3 regions of the Chromobacterium sp. ASV23 genome follow, and region 2 is predicted to be linked to each of the others. Evidence: predicted binding sites of a transcription regulator. Region 2 holds the regulator's gene; each other region holds the start of a gene.
The links. Region 2 encodes FNR, which switches genes on or off when oxygen is low (the NO sensors DNR and NnrR bind a similar motif). Its sites were predicted from a motif close to TTGATNNNNATCAA; they were not measured.
Positions count from the first base shown of each region.

Region 1: ccoN (cytochrome-c oxidase, cbb3-type subunit I) is a predicted target of FNR. The motif match lies at 2,342-2,355, and genes of this name have one in related genera.
Region 3: pflB (formate C-acetyltransferase) is a predicted target of FNR. The motif match lies at 5,424-5,437, and genes of this name have one in related genera.

Region 1 is NZ_JAELTR010000002.1:67,243-74,564, forward strand. It holds gene JHD59_RS01465 (CcoQ/FixQ family Cbb3-type cytochrome c oxidase assembly chaperone) at 1-145, opposite strand, end outside; gene ccoO (cytochrome-c oxidase, cbb3-type subunit II) at 149-763, opposite strand; gene ccoN (cytochrome-c oxidase, cbb3-type subunit I) at 782-2,206, opposite strand; gene JHD59_RS01480 (hypothetical protein) at 2,365-2,580, shown strand; gene JHD59_RS01485 (M61 family metallopeptidase) at 2,665-4,458, shown strand; gene pepN (aminopeptidase N) at 4,549-7,167, shown strand; gene JHD59_RS01495 (Hsp20/alpha crystallin family protein) at 7,242-7,322, opposite strand, start outside.
Region 2 is NZ_JAELTR010000004.1:84,245-91,566, reverse strand. It holds gene JHD59_RS03310 (hypothetical protein) at 1-482, shown strand, start outside; gene mnmA (tRNA 2-thiouridine(34) synthase MnmA) at 479-1,555, shown strand; gene fnr (fumarate/nitrate reduction transcriptional regulator Fnr) at 1,635-2,381, opposite strand; gene hemN (oxygen-independent coproporphyrinogen III oxidase) at 2,488-3,894, shown strand; gene JHD59_RS03290 (methyl-accepting chemotaxis protein) at 4,164-6,179, shown strand; gene JHD59_RS03285 (sodium:alanine symporter family protein) at 6,213-7,322, opposite strand, start outside.
Region 3 is NZ_JAELTR010000014.1:7,923-15,244, reverse strand. It holds gene JHD59_RS08145 (HAD family phosphatase) at 1-463, opposite strand, end outside; gene JHD59_RS08140 (L-serine ammonia-lyase) at 594-1,994, opposite strand; gene JHD59_RS08135 (HAAAP family serine/threonine permease) at 2,061-3,359, opposite strand; gene JHD59_RS08130 (hypothetical protein) at 3,790-4,086, shown strand; gene JHD59_RS08125 (formate transporter FocA) at 4,462-5,244, shown strand; gene pflB (formate C-acetyltransferase) at 5,517-7,322, shown strand, end outside.

The DNA.
Region 1 (7,322 bases), on a different contig from region 2:
CCTTGTCGTCATCCAGGAAGGGCAGATTCGCCGCTTCCTCGTACCGGTTCTTGGAGCGTTTGCTATAGGCGATGATCAGCACCACGATGAAGAACGCGAAGCAGACCACGGTGAATAGCGAACGTCCTATCGTTACCCAGTCCATGGCTCAACGTACATTCTTCAGTGCAAGGCCCAGGCCTTGCAGGTAGGCGATCAGCGCATCCAGTTCGGACTTGCCCTCCACTTGCGACTTGGCTTCGGCGATCTCCTTGTCGGAGTACGGCACGCCCACCTTGCGCAGCGCTTCCATCTTGGCCGGCACCACGTCGGCATCGGCCAGATTCTTGGCCAGCCACGGGAAGGCAGGCATGTTCGACTCCGGCACCACGTCGCGCGGGTTGGTCAGGTGCACGCGGTGCCATTCGTCGGAGTAGCGGCCGCCTACGCGCGCCAGATCCGGGCCGGTGCGCTTGGAGCCCCACTGGAACGGGTGGTCGTATACCGACTCGCCCGCCACCGAGTAGTGGCCGTAACGCTCGGTTTCGGCGCGGAAGGGACGGATCATCTGCGAGTGGCAGTTGTAGCAGCCTTCGCGGACATAGATGTCGCGGCCGGCCAGCTGCAGCGCGGTGTAAGGCTTGACGCCGGCTACCGGCTCGGTCACGGATTTCTGGAAGGCCAGCGGCAGGATTTCCACCAGGCCCGCCACGCTGATCACCAGCAGGGTCAGCACGATCAGCCAGCCGACATGTTCTTCGATCAGTTTTTGGATTTTGTCCATGATTTTTCTTTCGCCCCCTTAGTGTGCTTGTGCGGTGACTGCCGGAATCTTGGCATCCACGGCGCGGCCGGCGGAGACGGTGCGGAAGGTGTTGTAAGCCATCAGCAGCATGCCGGACAGGTACAGGGCGCCGCCAAGGAAGCGCACGAAGTAGTAGGGGTAGCTGGCCTTGACCGACTCGGCGAAGGCGTAGGTCAGCGTGCCGTCCGCGTTCAGCGCGCGCCACATCAGGCCCTGGGTCACGCCGGAAATCCACATCGAGGCGATGTACAGCACCACGCCGACCGTGGCCAGCCAGAAGTGCGCCTCGATCAGCTTGACGCTGAACATGGAGTCGCGGCCGAACAGGCGCGGAATCAGGTAGTACATCGAGCCGATGGTGATGAAGCCCACCCAGCCCAGCGCGCCGGAGTGCACGTGGCCGATGGTCCAGTCGGTGTAGTGGGACAGCGCGTTGACGGTCTTGATCGACATCATCGGGCCTTCGAAGGTGGACATGCCGTAGAACGACAGCGAAACCACCAGGAACTTCAGCACCGGGTCGGTGCGCAGCTTATGCCAGGCGCCGGACAGGGTCATGATGCCGTTGATCATGCCGCCCCAGGACGGCGCCAGCAGAATCAGCGAGAACACCATGCCGACGGATTGGGTCCAGTCAGGCAGAGCGGTGTAGTGCAGGTGGTGCGGACCGGCCCACATATAGGTGAAGATCAGCGCCCAGAAGTGCACCACGGACAGGCGGTAGGAGTAAACCGGCCGGCCGGCCTGCTTGGGCACGAAGTAGTACATCATGCCGAGGAAGGCGGCGGTCAGGAAGAAGCCCACGGCGTTGTGGCCGTACCACCACTGCACCATGGCGTCGACGGCGCCGGAATACACCGAATAGGACTTCCACAGCGTCACCGGCACGAAGGCGGAGTTGACGATGTGCAGCAAGGCCACGGCCAGGATGAAGGCGCCGTAGAACCAGTTGGCCACATAGATGTGCTTGACCTTGCGGATGGCGATGGTGCCGAAGAATACGATGGCGTACACCACCCAGGTCACGGCGATCAGCAGCTTGATCGGCCATTCCAGCTCGGCGTACTCCTTGCCGAAGGTGAGGCCCAGCGGCAGGGTGATGGCGGCCAGCACGATGACCAGTTGCCACGCCCAGAAGGTGAAGGCGGCCAGCTTGTCTGAAATCAGCCGGACGTTACAGGTACGCTGCACCACATAGTAGGAAGTGGCGAACAGGCCGCAACCGCCAAAGGCGAAAATGACGGCATTGGTGTGCAGGGGGCGCAGGCGGCCAAAGTGGAACCAGGGCCCGAAATTGAGCTCCGGCCATACCAGCTGGGCCGCGATGACCACGCCCACCAACATGCCGACGATGCCCCAGACTACGGTCATGATGGCAAATTGGCGCACCACCTTATAGTTATAAGTGGGTTGCGTTTCCATTAAGGTTTTCTCCAAGGTTGCTAACTCAGAACATGAACAAACCGTAGCGACTTGAACTTTTTCAATGCAGCCCAATCTGCTGCATGAAGCGGTGGCACGTCGCGGGAACCGAAACAGCATGGTTGGGTCAAGTGCTTGACCTGTATCGATAGGCTTCGATGTCTGTATTAGCAGCTCGCCAGCCTTTCCGACAGCACCAAATTCCCATCCAGACCAATGCCTTTATTCTAAATCAAGCATTTACCGCCAACCAGCTGGATGGGCGGCTTGGCCGTTCCGGCATGTTCTTGCCGTGGTACTACTCGCATGGCAATCGTAAACAGTCCAAATTGCCACTCATGCAATTGTATTGGCATGCAGGCAAGGCTTATTGACATGGATCAATACGGCACAATTGGCGGCGCTTGCGGCGCGGTAATGCTAAAATCATCGCGTTTTGCAACGCATGCAGGCAGATCATGATCCAGTCCATCCCAGTACAGTACACTCTGCGGCCGGCATCGCCGGAAGCCCACCTGTTCGAAGTCACGGTTACCGTTTTGCAGCCAGCCAAGAATGGCCAGGTTTTTTTCCTGCCGGCGTGGATTCCCGGCAGTTATATGATACGTGAATTTTCAAAGCATATCGTATCGTTGTCCGCGGAAGCCAGCGGCAAGACGGTGGCATTGCGCCAGTTGGACAAGAACCGCTGGCAGGCCGAGCCGGCCAAGGGCGCGCTGACGCTGCGCTATCAAGTGTACGCCTTCGATCTGTCGGTGCGCGGCGCCTATTTGGACGGCGAACGCGGTTTCTTCAACGGCACCAGCGTGTTCCTGGCCGTAGATGGATATCAGGACGAACCGTGCTCGGTCGACATCCACGCGCCGGACGGCAAGTCTTATGCGGATTGGAAAGTGGCCACCAGTCTGCCGGCCGCCGACATCAAGAAGAAGAGCGGCTTCGGCCGCTACCAGGCATCCAACTACGACGAGCTGATCGATCACCCGGTGGAGCTGGGCAATTTCAAGAAAGTCAGCTTCAAGGCCTGCGGCGTGCCGCATGAGTTCGTCGTATCCGGCCGTTTCCAGGGCGATCTGAAGCGCTTGGCCGAAGACACCCGGAAAATTTGCGAATACCAGATCAAGCTGTTTGGCGAGCCGGCGCCGTTCGATCGCTATGTTTTCATGCTGTTTGTCGGCAAAGACATCTACGGCGGCCTGGAGCACCGCGCCTCCACCGCGCTGGTGGCCAATCGCGACGATTTGCCGGCGCCGGGCGCGGCGGAAATCAGCGACGGCTACCTGAAGCTGCTGGGCCTGATCAGCCACGAATACTTCCACAGCTGGAACGTCAAGCGCATGAAGCCGGCGGCGTTCACGCCGTACGACTTGAACCGCGAAGGCCATACCCGCCTGCTGTGGGCGTTTGAAGGCATCACCTCGTATTACGACGACCTGGCGCTGGTGCGCAGCGGCCTGATCGACGAGAAGCGCTACCTGGGTCTGCTGGCCGAAACCATCACCGGCGTGCAACGCGGCGCCGGTAGACTGAAGCAGACCTTGGAGCAGTCCAGCTTCGAAGCCTGGACCAAGTATTACCGCCAGGACGAAAACAGCCCCAACAGCATCGTCAGCTACTACACCAAGGGTTCGCTGGCGGCGCTGGCGCTGGACCTGCTGATCCGCCGCGACAGCAAGGGCAAGCAGTCGCTGGACGACGTGATGCGCGCGCTGTGGGCCAAGTGGCTGGCGGACGGCAAGGGCCTGGAAGAGGACGAGTGGGAAAAGATCGCCATCGAAACCACCGGCCTCAAGCTCAAGCCCTTCTTCGACCTGGCGCTGCGTTCCACGCAAGACCTGCCGCTGGCTGAACTGCTGGCCAGCCAGGGCGTCGAATTGAAATTCGAGGCGGCGCAAGGCGCGTCCGACCGCGGCGGCGTGGTGGAGGCCTTCGCCGGCAAGCCCGCGCCGCTGACCTTGGGCGTCAAGACCGCAGGCGATGCCGCCGGCGTCAAGCTGGCCCAGGTGCTGGATGGCGGCGCCGCGCAGGCGGCCGGCCTGTCCGGCGGCGATGTGGTGGTGGCGGTGGACAAGCTGCGCGCCGTCGATCTGGACAAACAGATCGCCCGCTATCAGGCCGGCGACAAGATCAAGCTGCATGCTTTCCGCCGCGACGAGCTGATGAGCTTCGACGTGACGCTGCAGCCTGCCGCCGAGGACACCTGCCGCCTGAAGCTGCTGCCGGATGGCGGCAAATGGATCGCCAGCCGCTGAGCGGAAACGATACAACAACGAGCGGCGCCAGCAGGCGCCGTTCTGTCTATGCATGAGGCCGGCCACAAGCCGGACGATAAGGAGACACGCATGGCCCAACAGCCGGAAGTGAAGTATCGCAAGGATTACCAGGCCCCGGCCTTTCTGATCGACCGCGTCGATCTGGTGTTCGACATCGAAGATGAATTCACCCGGGTCCATTCCCGGCTGGTGGTCAACCGCAATGGCCAGTCCGCCGCGAGCGAACTGAAGCTGGACGGCAGCGCCAAGCTGATCGCCGTGGTGCTGGATGGCGAAAAGCTGGACGAAACCCGCTATCAGCTTGCCAATGATGTGCTGACCGTGCCCCAGGTGCCGGACAGCTTCATCCTGGAAATCGAAACCGAACTCGACCCGGCGGCCAATACCAGCCTGATGGGCCTGTACGCTTCCAGCGGCAATCTGTTCACCCAGTGCGAGCCGGAAGGCTTCCGCAAGATCACCTACTACCTGGACCGTCCGGACGTGATGGCCAAGTTCACCACCACCATCAAGGCCGACAAGCAGAAATATCCGGTGTTGCTGTCCAACGGCAACAAGGTGGGCGAGGGCATGGTGGACAAGAAGCGCCACTGGGTTAAGTGGGTGGACCCGTACCGCAAGCCGGCCTATTTGTTCGCGCTGGTGGCAGGCAAACTGGTGGCGCTGAAGGACAAGTTCGTCACCATGCGCGGCCGCGAGGTTCAACTGGAAATCTGGACCGAACCGGCCGATCAGGACAAGACCGCCCACGCGATGGAGTCGGTCAAGCACTCCATGAAGTGGGATGAGGAGCGTTTCGGCCTGGAGTACGACCTCGACATCTATATGATCGTGGCGGTGGGCGACTTCAATATGGGCGCCATGGAGAACAAGGGCCTCAACATCTTCAACACCAAGTACGTGCTGGCCCGCCAGGACACCGCCACTGACACCGACTTCGAAGACATCGAGGCGGTGATCGGCCACGAATACTTCCACAACTGGACTGGCAACCGCGTGACCTGCCGCGACTGGTTCCAGTTGTCTCTGAAGGAAGGCCTGACCGTCTACCGCGATCAGGAATTCAGCGCCGACATGTACAGCCGCGCGGTCAAGCGCATCGACGACGTCAAAGGCCTGCGCATGGCGCAGTTCCCCGAGGACGCCGGCCCGACGGCGCACCCGATCCGTCCGGACAGCTACATCGAGATGAACAACTTCTACACCATGACCGTGTACGAGAAGGGCGCGGAAGTGGTGCGGATGTATGAAACCCTGCTGGGCCGCGAAGGCTTCCGCAAGGGCATGGACCTGTACTTCAAGCGCCATGACGGCCAAGCCGTCACCTGCGACGACTTCCGCGCCGCCATGGCCGACGCCAATGGCGCCGATCTGGAACAGTTCGCGCTATGGTACAGCCAGGCCGGCACCCCGCGCCTGTCGGTCTCGTCCAGCTACAACCCGGCCGAGCAAAGCTACACCCTGACCGTCAAGCAAAGCTGCCCGGCCACGCCGGGCCAGAACGTCAAGCAGCCCTTCCACATCCCGCTGTCGCTGGGCCTGGTGGGCGCGGACGGCAAGGACTTGCCGCTGCGACTGGCGGGCGAGGCGGAAGCCGTTGGCCCCTCGCGCGTGCTGGACATCAAGGCCGCCGAGCAGAGCTTCACCTTCCTCGACATCCCGGCCGAGCCGGTGCCGTCCTTGCTGCGCGGCTTCTCCGCGCCGGTGAAGCTGGAATACGACTGGCGCGACGACCAGCTGGTGTTCCTGATGGCCAACGACAGCGACAGCTTCTGCCGCTGGGAGGCCGGCCAGACCTTCGCCGAACGTCTGTTCAAGCAACTGATCGCCGATGTGGCCGCCGGCCGCGAGCTGAAGCTGTCCGAAGTGTTCATCGGCGCTTTCCGCTCGGTGCTGAAAGACCACAGCCTGGATCCGTCGTTCAAGTCGCTGATGCTGACGCTGCCGACCGAGGGCGAGATCCTGGAAATGGTGGACGTGGCCGATCCGGCGGTGATCCATCAGGTGCGCGACTTCGTGCTGGATCAGTTGGCGCAGGCGCTGCGCGGCGAATGGCGCGAGGCCTACGAGATGAACCTCACGCGCGAGTACAAGCCGCAGGACTCCGGCAAGCGCAGCCTGAAGAACCGCGCGCTGTGGATGCTGAACCGCCTGGATGACGCCTGGCCGGCCGAAACCGCCGCCAAGCAGTGCCGCGAAGCCGATAACATGACCGACCAGATGGGCGCGCTGCTGGCGCTGCGCGACCGCGACGGCCAGGAGCGCGACGAGTGCTTCACCGCCTTCGCCTCGCGCTGGCAGAACGAAGCGCTGGTGATGGACAAGTTCTTCATGCTGATCGGCGGCAGCCAGCTGGCCGGCACGCTGCAGCATGTGGAGGCGGCGCTGCTGCATCCGGCGTTCAGCATCCGGAACCCGAACAAGGTGCGTTCGCTGCTGGGCGCCTTCGGCGCGAACATGTTCCATTTCCATGCGGTGGACGGCAGCGGCTACCGTTTCATGGCGGACCGCATCTTGCAGCTGGACGCGATCAATCCGCAGGGCGCCAGCGGCCTGACCCGCGCCTTCCGTCGCCTGCAGAAGCTGGAGCCGGGCCGTCAGGCGCTGATGCGCGCGGAGCTGGAGCGCCTGGCCAAGGCCGAGCTGTCCAAGGACGTGTACGAGATCGTGTCGAAGATTCTGGCTTGATCCCATTTCTGCATCGATGAAAAACGCGCTGGGCATCCAGCGCGTTTTTCATGGCAGGGCCGATATCCGGCGGACTACTCGATGCGCAGGCGCTGCCCTGCGCCGCTATTGCGCTTCTTCGGCAACGTCAGGCACAGCACGCCATTTTCATACTT
Region 2 (7,322 bases):
CCGCAGAGGAGCGTGATTGGCTGGCGGCGCGGCTATTCCAGGCCGATACGGCGCAAAACGAGCGCGAGGCGGTAGCAGACGCGGTTCAGGCCTTGTACTTCATCGCCGCGCGCGATATGCCGATCTGGCAGGACAAAGGCGGCAATTTCCATGACGGCCCGGCCGAAGGCCGGATGGATTGCGTGGACCACAGCAGCAATGTCACCACCTTTCTGCGCTACCTGGATAGCCAGGGCTGGTTGAAATTCCACCATGCGGCGCCACCTGAATGGCGCGCGCCGCATATTCTGGACTTGCACTACACCGGCGTGCTGCACGATACCGCCGCCAATCAGGACTGGGCGGTGGACACTTGGTTCAAGGATTTCGGGGAACCGCCCGTGGTGGTTCCCCTTTCAGTTTGGATGACGGGTTACGAGCCGCCGGCCGTACCCGAGCCTGTCAAACAGGCAAGCAACAGCAAGGAAGGAAGCACCCCGTGACGGGTAAGAAACGCATCGTCGTCGGCATGTCCGGCGGCGTGGATTCGTCGGTAACGGCCTGGCTGCTGAAGCAGCAGGGCCATGAAGTGATCGGCGTGTTCATGCAAAACTGGGAAGACGACAACGACGACGAATACTGCTCCATCAAGCAGGACGCGCTGGACGCGATGAGCGTGGCCGACATCGTCGGCATCGACATGGAAATCGTCAATTTCGCCAAGGAATACAAGGACCGCGTGTTCTCGTACTTCCTGAAGGAATACTCGGCCGGCCGCACGCCGAATCCGGACGTGCTGTGCAATGCCGAGATCAAGTTCAAGGCCTTCCTCGACTACGCGATGGAACTCGGCGCCGACTGCATCGCCACCGGCCACTACGCGCGCAAGATGGAACAGGACGGCGTCCATTACCTGATGAAGGCGGTGGACCACACCAAGGACCAGAGCTACTTCCTGTACCGCTTGCAGCAGCATCAGTTGGCGAAGGCCATCTTCCCGCTGGGCGACATCAAGAAGACCGAAGTGCGCCAGCTGGCGGAACAAGCCGGCCTGCCCACCGCCGCCAAGAAAGACTCCACCGGCATCTGCTTCATCGGCGAGCGGCCGTTCCGCGAGTTCCTGCAGCGCTACCTGCCCACTTCGCCCGGCCAGATGGTGACGCCGGACGGCAAAGTCGTGGGCGAGCACATCGGCCTGATGTACTACACGCTGGGCCAGCGCAAGGGCCTGACGATCGGCGGCAGCAAGGACGGCAACGGCGAGCCGTGGTTCGTCGCCGGCAAGGATATCCCGGGCAACAAGCTGATTGTGGTGCAAGGCCACGACCACCCGCTGCTGCTGAAGCCGACGCTGTCCATGGCCGACCTGAGCTGGACGCTGCCGGACGCGCCGGCGCCAGGCGACTACAGCGCCAAGAACCGCTATCGCATGGCCGATGCCGCCTGCTCGCTGTCTTCCATTGTCGACGGCCAGGCCAGCCTGCGCTTCCAGGAGAAGCAATGGGCTGTCACCCCAGGCCAATCGGCTGTGCTGTACCACGGCGACATCTGCCTGGGCGGCGGCATCATCCAGTAAGCCCTGGCGTCGGCCATCATCAGCGGACATGAAAAAGGCAGGTCAATGACCTGCCTTTCGCTTTTCCTTCAAGCCGGAATCAGTGGCCGTTGGCGTGGGAACAGCCGGAGATCAGGTTCTTCAGATCGTCCACTTTCACCAGCTGGATATGCTTGTGATCGACGGCGATCCAGCCCTGCTGCTGGAACTTGGACAGCGTGCGGCTGACGGTCTCCAGCTTCAGGCCGAGGAAGCTGCCGATCTCCTCGCGGCTCATGCGCAGGATGAAGTCGTTGGCGGCGAAGCCGCGGGTGGACAGGCGCTGCGACAGGTTCAGCAAGAAGGCGGCAATGCGCTCCTCGGCCTTCATATTGCCAAGCAGCAGCATGACGTTCTGGTCGCGCACGATTTCGCGGCTCATCAGCCGGTAGAAATGGTGCTGCAGGCTGGGGATGTCGCGGCTCAGCGTCTCCATGCGGTTGAACGGCAGCTCGCACACCTCGCTGTCCTCCAGCGCGATGGCGTCGCAGCTGTGGTTGCCGGTGGAAATGCCGTCCAGACCCATCAGCTCGCCGGACATCTGGAAACCGGTGACTTGTTCGCGGCCGTCCTGGCTGGCGACGCAGGTTTTGAAGAAGCCGGTGCGCACGGCGAACAGCGACTTGAAAGACTCGCCGCTATGGAACAGGTACTCGCCTCGCTTCAGACGGCGGCTCTGCCGAATCACCGTATCGAGCTGGCTCATCTCCTCGCGATTGAGGCCAACCGGGAGACACAGCTCGCGCAAACTACAGCTGGAGCAAGAGACTTTTAAACTATGCAGGGGTATGTGATTGTGTTCTGACATGCTGTATGGGCTGCAAGCCGGTAAAGGTTGACCCTTATCAATACTGAGTTCACGGGTTTTCCGCAAATTTACCAGTACACCAGAAGTTTTTCCATCAGAAAACGACATGAAAACCACCCATCCCTATTCTCCCGCTCATTTTGAGTTTGATCGCGAGCTGATCGAACGACTGGATGGCTCAGGGCCGCGGTACACATCGTACCCGACCGCGGATCGCTTTACATCCAATTTTTCCGAAAGCGACTATCTGCTTCGCTTGAAGCAGCGCCGCATCGGCGCCAACCGCAAGCCCTTATCGCTTTACGTGCACATACCGTTTTGCAACACGGTCTGTTTCTACTGCGCTTGCAACAAGATCATCACCAAGGACAAGAGCAAGGCCGACATCTATCTGGACTATCTGGAGAAGGAAATCCGCCTGGTGGCCGAGCAGCTCGGTTGCCGCGAAAAAGTCATCCAGCTGCACTTTGGCGGCGGCACCCCCACCTTCCTGTCCGATGCCCAGCTTGAACGATTGATGGGCATGCTCTCCACCCATTTTGAATTCATGCCAGATGGAGAATATTCCATAGAGATCGATCCGCGCAAGGTTTCGCGCGAAACGATGCAAAAACTGGCGGAATATGGCTTCAATCGCATCAGCGTCGGCGTGCAGGACTTCGAGCCGGCCGTGCAGAAGGCGGTCAACCGCGTTCAGAGCGAAGAGGAAACCCGCGCCGTGATCGAGGCCGGGCGCGCGGCCGGCATCCAGTCGGTCAGCCTGGACCTGATCTACGGCCTGCCGCTGCAGACGCGCGAATCGATGCTGCGCACGCTGGAAACCGCGCTGGCGCTCGATCCGGATCGGTTGGCCTTGTACAACTACGCCCACCTGCCGACGGTATTCATGCCGCAGCGCCGCATCCATGAGGCCGACCTGCCGCCTGCCGGCGTCAAGCTGGACATCCTGCAGGACGCGGTGAAGATGCTGACCAATGCCGGCTATGTGTTCATCGGCATGGATCATTTCGCCAAGCCGGACGACGAGCTGGCCGTCGCCTTGCGCCAGGGCCGGCTACAACGCAACTTCCAGGGCTATTCCACCCACGCCGACTGCGACATGCTGGGCTTCGGCGTGTCATCCATCGGCAAGATCGGCGCCTGTTACACGCAGAACGACAAGACGCTGGAAGGCTATTACGCCGCGCTGGATCAGAAAAAGCTGCCGGTGGTGCGCGGCCTGACGCTGGACAACGACGACGTGCTGCGCCGCACCATCATCCAGGGCCTGATGTGCCGCTTCTCGCTGTCGGTGGAGGCCATCGAGGAAATCTACGGCATCAATTTCGCCCAATACTTCACCGAAGAAATGCCGCAGATCCGGGTTTTCCAGCAGCAGGGCCTGCTGTCCTTCGACGGCGACTTCCTGATGGTGGAGCCCAAGGGCCGTTTCCTGATCCGCAATATCGCGATGATCTTTGACCGGCATCTGCGCGAACGGCAGACTCACGCCCGTTATTCCAAAACCATCTGATCGATCCCCCTCGCGCCTCCGGCGCGAGATTTCATGCCTGCGCGCCTTGCAGGAACACAAGCGGCAAGGCGCGCGCAGCCGGCCGCCGTCCTTTCATGGCCTGCACCATCCAATGCTGTCTCCCACGCGATAGCTGCCCGTCTGTAAATCACTATCATTTAGACTTGCATTAAGCAATTCCACTTATACAGTTCAAGGATAGGGAACTTCATTCCGCCACGTTTTGCCCTCCAGCGTTCCTGCGCGGGCAATACGGAAGGAGTATCGCCATGACCACCCCCATCGTCCGGCTGATGCAACGCCTCAGCTATCCCAAGCGTTTTGCCGTCATCGGACTGTTGTTCGCCTTCGCGCTGCTCTACTTGGTCTACGCCCTGTATCGAACCAATCAGGACAACATCGAGTTCACCAACAAGGAAAAAATCGGCGTCGTTTATATGCAGCCGCTGACCGCCTGCCTTGCCGCCGTGCAGTTGCAGCAAGAGCTGGCGGTGCGCGCGGCGCTGGGCGACAGCCAGGCCCGCAGCGGCCTGAGCGATGCGACTCGGCAACTGCAGACCAAATGGCAGGCCTTGAAAACGGTCAACGATCAGATTGGCGGCACGCTGAACAGCGACAGCGCCTGGAAAGACACGCTTGCCGGCTGGAACGCTTTGCAGGCCGCCGGCAATGCTGCGCCTGCGCAGCAGATTGCCGCCTACGCCGCCTTCAACGACAAGCTGAACAACCTGATCGGCGCCATCAGCGACAATTCCAACCTGACGCTGGACCCGGACATCGATACCTATTATCTGATGGATGCCTCAACCTCCAAGCTGCCGACCTTGCTGATCCACCTGGGCGAAGCGCATGCCGTCGCCGCGCTGGCAGAGGCCAATCATCCGCTGGAATCCGGACAACGAGACAGGCTGGTCGAACTGCGCCCGCTGATCGGAGAAGCCAGCGACGGCCTGGTCAGCGACGTCGGCAAGGCCTTCGCCTACAACGCGGGATTGAAAGCCGATCTTGCGCCCTTGGGCGACAAGCTGGCCGCCATCCTGAAAAACCAGGGCCAGGGCATAGACGACGCCGTCGCCGGCAAGACCGGCGCCAGCGGGCTGAAGATCGCCGGCCATACCGCCGAAAACGTCCAGGCCATCTCGGCCTACATGTCGAGCGGGCTGGCTAGGTTGAACGATCTATTGCAAGCCCGGATAGACCGCACCGCCCTGCAACGCGACACCTATATCGGCATCAGCTTCGCCGCCATGCTGCTGGCCATCTTCCTGTTCCAGCAACTGTATCTGTCGATCACGCTGCAACTGGGCGGCGAGCCCTTCTACGTGCAGGAAGTCGTCGAGCAGATCGCCTCCGGCCGGCTGGATACCCGCATCCAGTTGCGCGACAACGACGAATCCAGCTTGCTCGCCACCATCCGCAGCATGCGCAATCAGCTGCGGGAAACCGTATCCCAATTGATCTCCACCGCCAACGAAGTCAACGGCGCGGCGTCCCTGATGGCGCAGAGCGCGCAAAGCATCACCTCCAGCAGCTGCCAGCAGAACGAGGCCGCCGCCAGCATGGCCGCCGCGATAGAGCAGCTGAGCACCAGTCTGTCGGTTTGCGCGGAACAATCGGAACAAGCGGATCGGCTCTCCACCGACGCCGTCCACGAGTCCGGCGAGGGAGACAAGGTGATCGCCGCCACCAGCAGCAGCATGGACGGCATCGTGCGCGACGTGTCCACGGTGTCGGACACGATAGGCGAGCTGGGGAAACAGTCCGAATCCATCGCCGGCATCGTCGATGTGATCCGCGACGTGGCGGAGCAGACCAATCTATTGGCGCTGAATGCGGCGATCGAGGCGGCGCGAGCCGGCGAAATGGGACGCGGCTTTGCCGTGGTGGCGGACGAGGTGCGCAAGCTGGCGGAACGCACCGCGCTGTCCACCACCGAAATCAGCAACATCGTCAGCCAGATCCAGAGCACGGCGCAACGCGGCACGCAGAGCATGCAGGTGGGCATGCGCGCCATCATGGACGGCCAGCAGCGCGCGCGGGCGGCCGGCAACAGCATGAATGAGATACGCCAACGCATCACCGACGTGCTGGCCAGCATCCATCAGATCACCGATTCGCTGCGCGAACAGAGCCACGCCAGCCAGACGCTGGCGCAGAATGTGGAGCAGGTCTCAAAGATGTCCGAGCAGAACACGATGGCGGTCAAGGCCAGCGCCGAAACCGCCGGCGAGCTGCAGACGATTTCGGCGCGGCTGCTCGGCGTGGCCGGCCGCTTCACCGTGTAGCCGCGCCGAATCGAAAAGCCGGCGGGCTTTGGCTTACCAGATGCCCTTCTCCACCTTGTCGGCCAACTCGGGATAGCGGTCCGCCTTGAATTCCGGCACCACCACGCCGGCCTTCAGCTGGCGCTGGTAATCGCCGAGCACAATGAAGAAATAGCGCGACAACAGCAGGATGGCGGCCAGATTGATCAGCGCCATCAGTCCCATCGCCAGATCGGCCATGTCCCACACCAGCGGCAGGCTGGCCAGCGCGCCAAACAGCACCATCGCCAGCACCAGCAAGCGAAAGGCCAGCAGACCGCGCTTGCTGTTGAGAATGAACTCGACATTGCCTTCGGCGTAGGCGTAATTCCCCAGAATGGACGTGAAGGCGAACAAAAACATCGCCACCGCCAGGAACGATACGCCCAGCGGACCGAATTGCGATTCGATGGCCTTTTGAGTCAGCGCCACGCCGCTCAAACCCTGGTCATGCACGCCGGACAGCAGAATGATGGCGGCGGTGGCGGTGCAGATCACCATGGTATCGATGAACACGCCGAACATCTGGATCGCGCCCTGGCTGGCCGGGTGGCGCGACGCCGCCGTGGCCGCGGCATTGGGCGCGGAGCCCATGCCCGCCTCATTGGAGAACAAGCCGCGCTTGATGCCCAGCATCATCGCCTGGCTCACCGCGTAACCGGCCGCGCCGCCGGCCGCCTGCTCCAGGCCCAGCGCGCTCTTGACGATCAGCACCACCAGACCGGGCAGTTCCGCCGCATGGATGGCCAGCACGTAGAAGGCCATCGCCAGGTAAATCAGCGCCATCACCGGCACCAGCCATTCGGCCACCCGCGCCACGGAGCGGATGCCGCCGAAGATGATAGGCGCGGTCATCGCCGTCAGCGCCACGCCGACGAACAGCGGATGCCAGCCCCAGGCGCCGGCCGTGGCGGCGACGATGGAGTTGGCCTGCACCGCGTTGAACACCAGGCCGAAGGCCAGGATCAGGCAGAGCGCGAACACCACGCCCAGCCAGCGCTGGCCCAGGCCTCTCTGGATGTAGTAGGCCGGCCCGCCGCGGAAGGTTTCGTCATGGTGATTGGTCTTGAACAGCTGCGCCAGCGTCGATTCGACGAAGGCGCTGGACATGCCGAGCAAGGCGGT
Region 3 (7,322 bases), on a different contig from region 2:
GGGCGAGGCCGGTCAGGTAGGGGAGCGGGTCTGGCTTGGCGGCGGGCAGCTCCTCTCCGATGACCAGGGCGTGGACTCGGGCGGCCAGGCCCAGCTTTTCCAGCATCAGTTCGGCGTTGGCGCGCGGGGCGTTGGTGACGACGGCGATGGGGAAGCCGCGCGTGGCGGCCCAATCGAACAGCTGTGTGACGCCTGGCGTGGCTTGCATGCGGATTACAGAGGAGCGGAACAAGGCTTCCTTGTGATCCGCCATGGCGCGGTGCGCGTTTTCGTCCCGCTCCGGGAACAGCGCGCGCATGATGCTGGCGTTGGAGCCGCCCACGATGTGGCGCTGGTACAGTTCGGGCGTCAGCGTCTTGCCGTTTTCTTCCAGCAGTCGGGCAAAGGCCTGATAGTGCAGCGGGTCGCTATTGGCCAGGGTGCCGTCCAGGTCGAACAGCAGGGCGAAGTCGGCGGATGCCATCGCATTCCTTCTTGGATATTTTCTGAGCGAAAGGCCGTTATGTTAGGCAGTGGGCGGCCACGCGGCAAGCCGCGCCGTCAACAAAAACGCCACCGTGGCGGTGGCGTTTGTCTTAGCGCGGGCGACGGGCTCAGGCCGCGTCGTCCACCCAGCGGATGGCCTGGCTAGGCACGACCTTGCTTTCCACCTTGATCTGCAGGGCAAGGCCGCCGCAGGAGGTTTCGCGGTACTTGGCGTCCATGTCCTTGCCGGTTTCGTACATGGCGGCGATGACCTTGTCCAGCGACACCTTGGGGCTGCTGACGCGGTGCATGGCCATGCGGGCGGCGTTGATCGCCTTGACCGCTGCGATGGCGTTGCGCTCGATGCATGGAATCTGCACCTGGCCGCCCACTGGGTCGCAGGTCAGGCCCAGGTTGTGCTCCATGGCGATTTCCGCCGCCATGCACACCTGGGACGGGCTGCCGCCCATCAGTTCGGTCAGGCCGGCCGCGGCCATGGAACAGGCCACGCCCACTTCGCCCTGGCAGCCGACTTCGGCGCCGGAGATGGACGCGTTGAGCTTGAACAGGCAGCCGATGGCGCCGGAGGACAGGAAGAAGCGCAGGCAGCTGTCGTCATCCAGCGGCTGGATGAAGTGGTTGTAGTAGGCCAGCACGGCCGGGACGATGCCGCAGGCGCCGTTGGTCGGGGCGGTGACTACGCGGCCGCCGGCGGCGTTTTCCTCGGACATGGCCATGGCGTACATATTGACCCAGTCCATCACGCTCATCGGGTCTTTGGCCACGGTGAGGGAGCTGGTCAGCATGCGATGCAGCGCCGGGGCGCGGCGCGGGATGCGCATCGGGCCGGGCAGGTTGCCTTCGGTGCGCATGCCGCGCTCGATGCTGCCCTTCATGACTTCCCACACGCGGCGGAAGTGCGCCTCGGTGTCCTTGACGTCGTGGAAGGCTTTTTCGTTTTCCAGCACCAGGGCGGCGATGGACAGGCCGGTCTCTTCGCACATGTCGATCAGCTGCTGGGCGGTGACGAAATGGTACGGCACCGGGGTGTCGCTGCAGCTGGACTGGTTGAAGTGCTCTTCGTCGACGATGAAGCCGCCGCCGATGGAGTAATAGGTCTTGGTCAGCACTTTTTCGTCGCCGACGAAGGCGTGGATCTGCATGCCGTTTTCGTGCAGCGGCAGGTTGGCCGTATGGAAGTCCATGCCGAAGATCACGCGCTGGTGGGTGCGGCCCAGCGTCAGCTGGCCGGTTTGCTCCACGTCGGCGATCAGGCTGGCGGAGTTGTCCGGGTCCACGGTGTCCGGCAGGTTGCCGGCCAGGCCCAGGATGATGGCTTGATCGGTGCAGTGGCCCTTGCCGGTGAGGGCCAGCGAGCCGTAGCAGTCCACGTGGATGCGGGTGACTTGGTTGAATCTGCCGGTTTCCTTGAGCGCGCCCAGGAACTGGTGACCGGCCTTCATCGGGCCGACGGTGTGGGAACTGGAGGGACCAACGCCGATTTTGTAGATATCACTCATGCTGAACATGATGCTACCTCTTTGAAGCTAGTACGGAGGGGAGAGCAGGCCGCAGGGCGGCCTGCCTGGTTACGATCAGACGAACAGATCGTAGAAGATGGCGGAGATGGCGATCAGGCCGATCAGTACCACGAAGATGTTGCTGGCGGCGCCGGAGTACTTCTTCATCGCCGGTACCTTGTGGATGGCGTACATCGGCATCAGGAACAGCAGCATCGCGATGACCGGGCCGCCCAGGGTTTCAATCATGCCCAGGATGGACGGGTTGATGGTGGCGATGATCCAGCAGGTCACGATCATGAAGATGGCGGTGTAGCGGTCCAGCTTCGAGGTTTCGATGGTCTTGCCGCTCTGACGCAGTTGCTTGACCACCAGGCCGTTGAAGCCTTCCTTGGCGCCCAGGTAGTGGCCCAGGAAGGACTTACTGATGGCAACCATGGCGATGATCGGGGCAACCCATTCCATCACCGGGTTCTGGAAGTGGTTGGCCAGGTAGGACAGGATGGAGATGTTCTGGGCCTTGGCGGCGGCCAGGTCGGCCGGGCTCAGGCTGAATACGCAGCTGAACACGAAGAACATCACGGTCAGCACCATCATGGTGTGGGCGCGGATCAGCACGCGGCTGGAGGCCGGTTCAGCTTCGTCGCCGTGCAGCTTGCGCTGGTCAACGGAGAAGGAAGAGATGATGGGCGAGTGGTTGAACGAGAACACCATCACCGGAATGGCCAGCCACAGCGTCTTGTAGAAGGCGCCGCTGGATACGGCGTCGCCCAGGCTGCCGGCGTGGCGGATGGCGGCGTCGCTCCATTGCGGGATCAGGTACAGGGCCAGCAGCATCAGCACCACCACAAACGGGTAGACCAGGATGCTCATCGCCTTGACGATCATCTGGCCGCCCAGGCGGACGATGGACATCAGGCCCAGGATCAGCGCCAGCGAGAACACGGCGCGGGTGGCGATGCCGGTGCCCACGTCGATGTGCAGCTGGTTATTGAGGAAGGACAGCACCGTGTTGGTGATGGCCACGCTGTACATCAACAGAATCGGGTAGATGGCGAAGAAGTACAGCAAGGTGATGATCTTGCCGGCGCCTACGCCGAAGTGTTCTTCCACCACTTCCGTGATGTCGGCGCCTTCCTTGCTGCCGGACAGCACGAAGCGGGTCAGGCCGCGGTGGGCGAAGAAGGTCAGCGGCAGGGCCAGGATGGCCATCAGCATCAGGGGCCACAGGCCGCCGATGCCGGCGTTGATGGGAAGGAACAGGACGCCGGCGCCGATGGCGGTGCCATAGAGGCCGAGCATCCAGGTGGTGTCGTGCTTGGTCCAGCCGGACGAACCGGAGCGGGAGGCGGTTGAGGCGATTGCTTGTGACATGATGAGGTGCCTTTTCAAACGATATTTCGCAAATTCCGGGTTTCCATCCTCCGCCGCCGGCGTTGACGGCTTGTGGCGGGGGGCGGATCGAACTGTTGCCGACGGGTTCTCTGTATGTCGTTGTTTGTGAACCGCGTCTTGCTTAATTGCTGCCCATCGTAAGGGCATTTGTAGTTTGCAAGGTACACATTTAAGAACATCAGTTGATTCTAATCAAGATAAATTTGTCACCAAATGAACAAATGAACATGGCTGAGGAATGGTTCTCCCCCTAAATTCTAAATGACAATATTTTTTTATTGGTTTTATATCCTTTAAAGTCATTTTTGGTGCAATTAAATTTCAATAAATTTTCTATTTTATAAAATGATTGCGCATGGGTAATTTTGCCATGGTCATTTTTTATCCTTGCCACAAGTTTGAAATTTGAGTGATTGCTCTGCGCAATTTATTGCGTGGTTTTGCCTTTCTTGGGTCTGCTATTGCCTGCCCACGCAAAGATGCCGGGAGCCAGGCGATGGCGTTCGTTTCCGTGCTTGGTTTGCGCAAGCCTTTGATGGAAATGGATTTATTTGCATGGGCTGCCGGGTGGAATAGCATGGTCTTGTGTCTAAATTGTACTAATTTGTATTGTTCACTTTTGATGATTTGGGTGACGGTGTGCATGATATGCGAGCGTGAAATTGCTAAAATATTTTCGAATGTGAAAATAAAGTTACAAAAATGAACACCTTTTCTTTCGCATTCTGTGAAATGACAAGGGCGCGTTTCTTGGCTCGGAGATAGCGAAATGCCAGCGCTACAACAGGCATGGCTGATGCGAAGCGGGCCGGCCGGGGAGGTTTGCCTGCATTGCGTTGGCGGGATGCTGCAACATTTCCCTGGTGTTTTGTGCCGGCATTCGTGGCAATGTTGAAGGATTGTGCTGCAGTCTGGCCGTGTGGGGGTGGCTTGAGCGGTGGTGCGCTATGGATTGATCGGTATCAAACACGAATTTACTAAAACGAACATAAAATTTTCGCAAAGTCGCATCGGATGCGAATCGCCTCCGGCCGCATCACGCGACGCCGCCTTACCCATATCCTTATAGAGACGTTACATCATGAGCCACTCTTCAACTCTCGCCTACGTGGTCGACGAGGCCGCCAGCAAACAGCAGGTGCTGCTGTCCGAACCAGGGCGCTATCTGCTCAGCGCGGCCATGGCCGGCGCGCTGATCGCCGTAGTGCTGGCCGTCAGCCTGAAGCTCGGCCAGGTATTCTTCGCCAGCGGCGCTCCCGGTTATTACATCGCCACTTCCGGCTTCTTTGGCGTGGCGCTGGTCAGCATCATCGTGTGCAAGGTGGAATTGTTCACCAGCAATGTGATGTACTTCACCGTCGGCCGGCTTAGCGGCCGCTGCCGCACCTGCAATATGTTGCGCAGTTGGACGATGGTGTATCTGGGCAATCTGTTGGGCGTGCTGCTGTTCGTCGCCGTGCTTGCCGGCGCCGGCGGCATGGGCGTACTGCCTGCCGATCACCTGCTGTTCAACGTGGTGGAGCATAAGGTGCACGCCTCGAGCATGGAGATCTTCTGGAAGGGCGTGCTGTGCAACTGGGTGATCTGCCTGGCGGTATGGGTGCCGATGCGTCTAAGTAACGAAGCGGCGCGGCTGCTGATCATCATGCTGCTGGTGTTCGTGTTCTTCTTCTCCGGTTTTGAGCACAGCATCGCCAACATGGCTTTCTTCGCGCTGGCCAAGCTGCAGGGCATGGCGGGGCTGGAGTGGGCGGATATCGCGCATAATCTGGTGCCGGCTACGCTGGGCAATATCGTTGGCGGCGCGTTTGGCGTCGGCCTGGTGGTGTACTTGCTGGAACGCCACACGCTGAAAGCGGTCTGAACATTAAGGCAGGCTTTTGGCCTGTAAACGGCATGTGAATGTTCGTTTTCGAATGTAGTCGGCGCAGTACAGCCTGTATTGCGCCGACTTTGCTATAAATCACTGATAAATCAATGATGTTGAAGGCGGTTGGCATGTTGCGCTGCAGGATCGAAATCGCGCCGTAAGCGGGGCGCTACTTGATCAAGATCAAACGAAATTTTCGATTCCGAATGTACCATGTGTTCAATATCTAACACGTTACCGGACCAAGCCAAGTAAGGAGGCCCCAGATGGACGCCATCACTCAAAATGCAGCTCAAGCCAACCCGTGGCGCGATTTCGTCGCTGGCGAGTGGCAGAGCAAGGTCGATGTACGCAACTTCATCCAGCTGAACTACAAACCGTACGAAGGCGACGACAGCTTCCTGGCTGGCGCCACCGAGCGTACCAAGAAGCTGTGGGACACCCTGGGTGTGTTGCTGAAAGAAGAACGCGCCAAGGGCGTGCTGGATGTCTCGGCCGACCGCGCCTCTTCCATTACCGCTCACGATGCGGGCTACATCGATCAAGCCAATGAAGTGATCGTCGGCCTGCAAACCGACGCTCCGCTGAAGCGCGCCATCATGCCGAACGGCGGTCTGCGCATGGTGGAGAACGGCCTGGAAGCCTTCGGCTTCAAGCTGGATCCGGTGATCAAGGAAATCTGGGAAAAGTATCGCAAGAGCCACAACCAGGGCGTGTTTGATGTCTACACCCCGGAAATCATGGCTTGCCGCAAGTCCGGCGTGATCACCGGCCTGCCGGATGCCTACGGCCGCGGCCGCATCATCGGCGACTATCGCCGCGTCGCGCTGTACGGCACCGACTTCCTGCGCAAGGAGCGTCAGCAGCTGTTCGCCGAACTGAATGACGTGGCTTTCACCGACGAAGTGATGCGTCAACGCGAAGAACTGTCCGAACAGTTCCGCGCCCTGGACGAACTGCGCCAGATGGCCGCCAAGTATGGCTACGACATCAGCCGTCCGGCCGCCACTGCCCGCGAAGCCATCCAGTGGGTTTACTTCGCCTACCTGGCCGCGGTTAAGGAGCAGAACGGCGCCGCCATGTCCTTCGGCCGCGTGTCCACCTTCCTGGACGTGTACATCGAGCGCGACATCGCCGCCGGCGTGCTGACCGAAGAGCAAGCTCAGGAAATGATCGACGATCTGGTGATCAAGCTGCGCATCGTCCGCTTCCTGCGCACGCCGGAATACGATCAACTGTTCTCCGGCGACCCGACTTGGGTGACCGAATCCATCGGCGGCATGGGCGAAGACGGCCGCACCCTGGTGACCAAGAACAGCTTCCGCTTCCTGAACACCCTGTACAACCTGGGCCCGGCGCCGGAACCGAACCTGACCGTGCTGTGGTCTACCCGCTTCCCGCAAGGCTTCAAGAACTTCTGCGCCAAGGTGTCCATCGACACCAGCGCCATCCAGTACGAAAACGACGACCTGATGCTGCCGTACTGGGGCGACGACTACGGTATCGCCTGCTGCGTGTCGGCGATGAAGATCGGCAAGCAGATGCAGTTCTTCGGCGCTCGCGCCAACCTGGCCAAGGCCATGCTGTACGCGATCAACGGCGGCCGCGACGAGAAGTCCGGCGCGCTGGTGGCCCACGGCTTCGAGCCGATCACCGGCGACGTGCTGACTTACGAAGAACTGATGCCGAAGTTCGAGAAGATGATGGACTGGCTGGCCGCCACCTACGTCAAGGCGCTGAACTGCATCCACTACATGCACGACAAGTACGCCTACGAACGCATCGAAATGGCGCTGCACGACCGCGACATCGTCCGCACCATGGCTTGCGGCATCGCCGGCCTGTCCGTGGCCGCCGACTCGCTGTCCGCCGTCAAGTTCGCCAAGGTTCACATCATCCGCAATGAAGATGGCCTGGCGGTTGACTACAAGATCGAAGGCGAATACCCGGCATTCGGCAACAACGATGACCGCGTGGACGAGATCGCGGTGTGGCTGACCCAGTCCTTCATGGACAAGATCAAGGCCCAGCCGTACTTCTACCGCGACTCCAAGCCGACCCAGTCGGTGCTG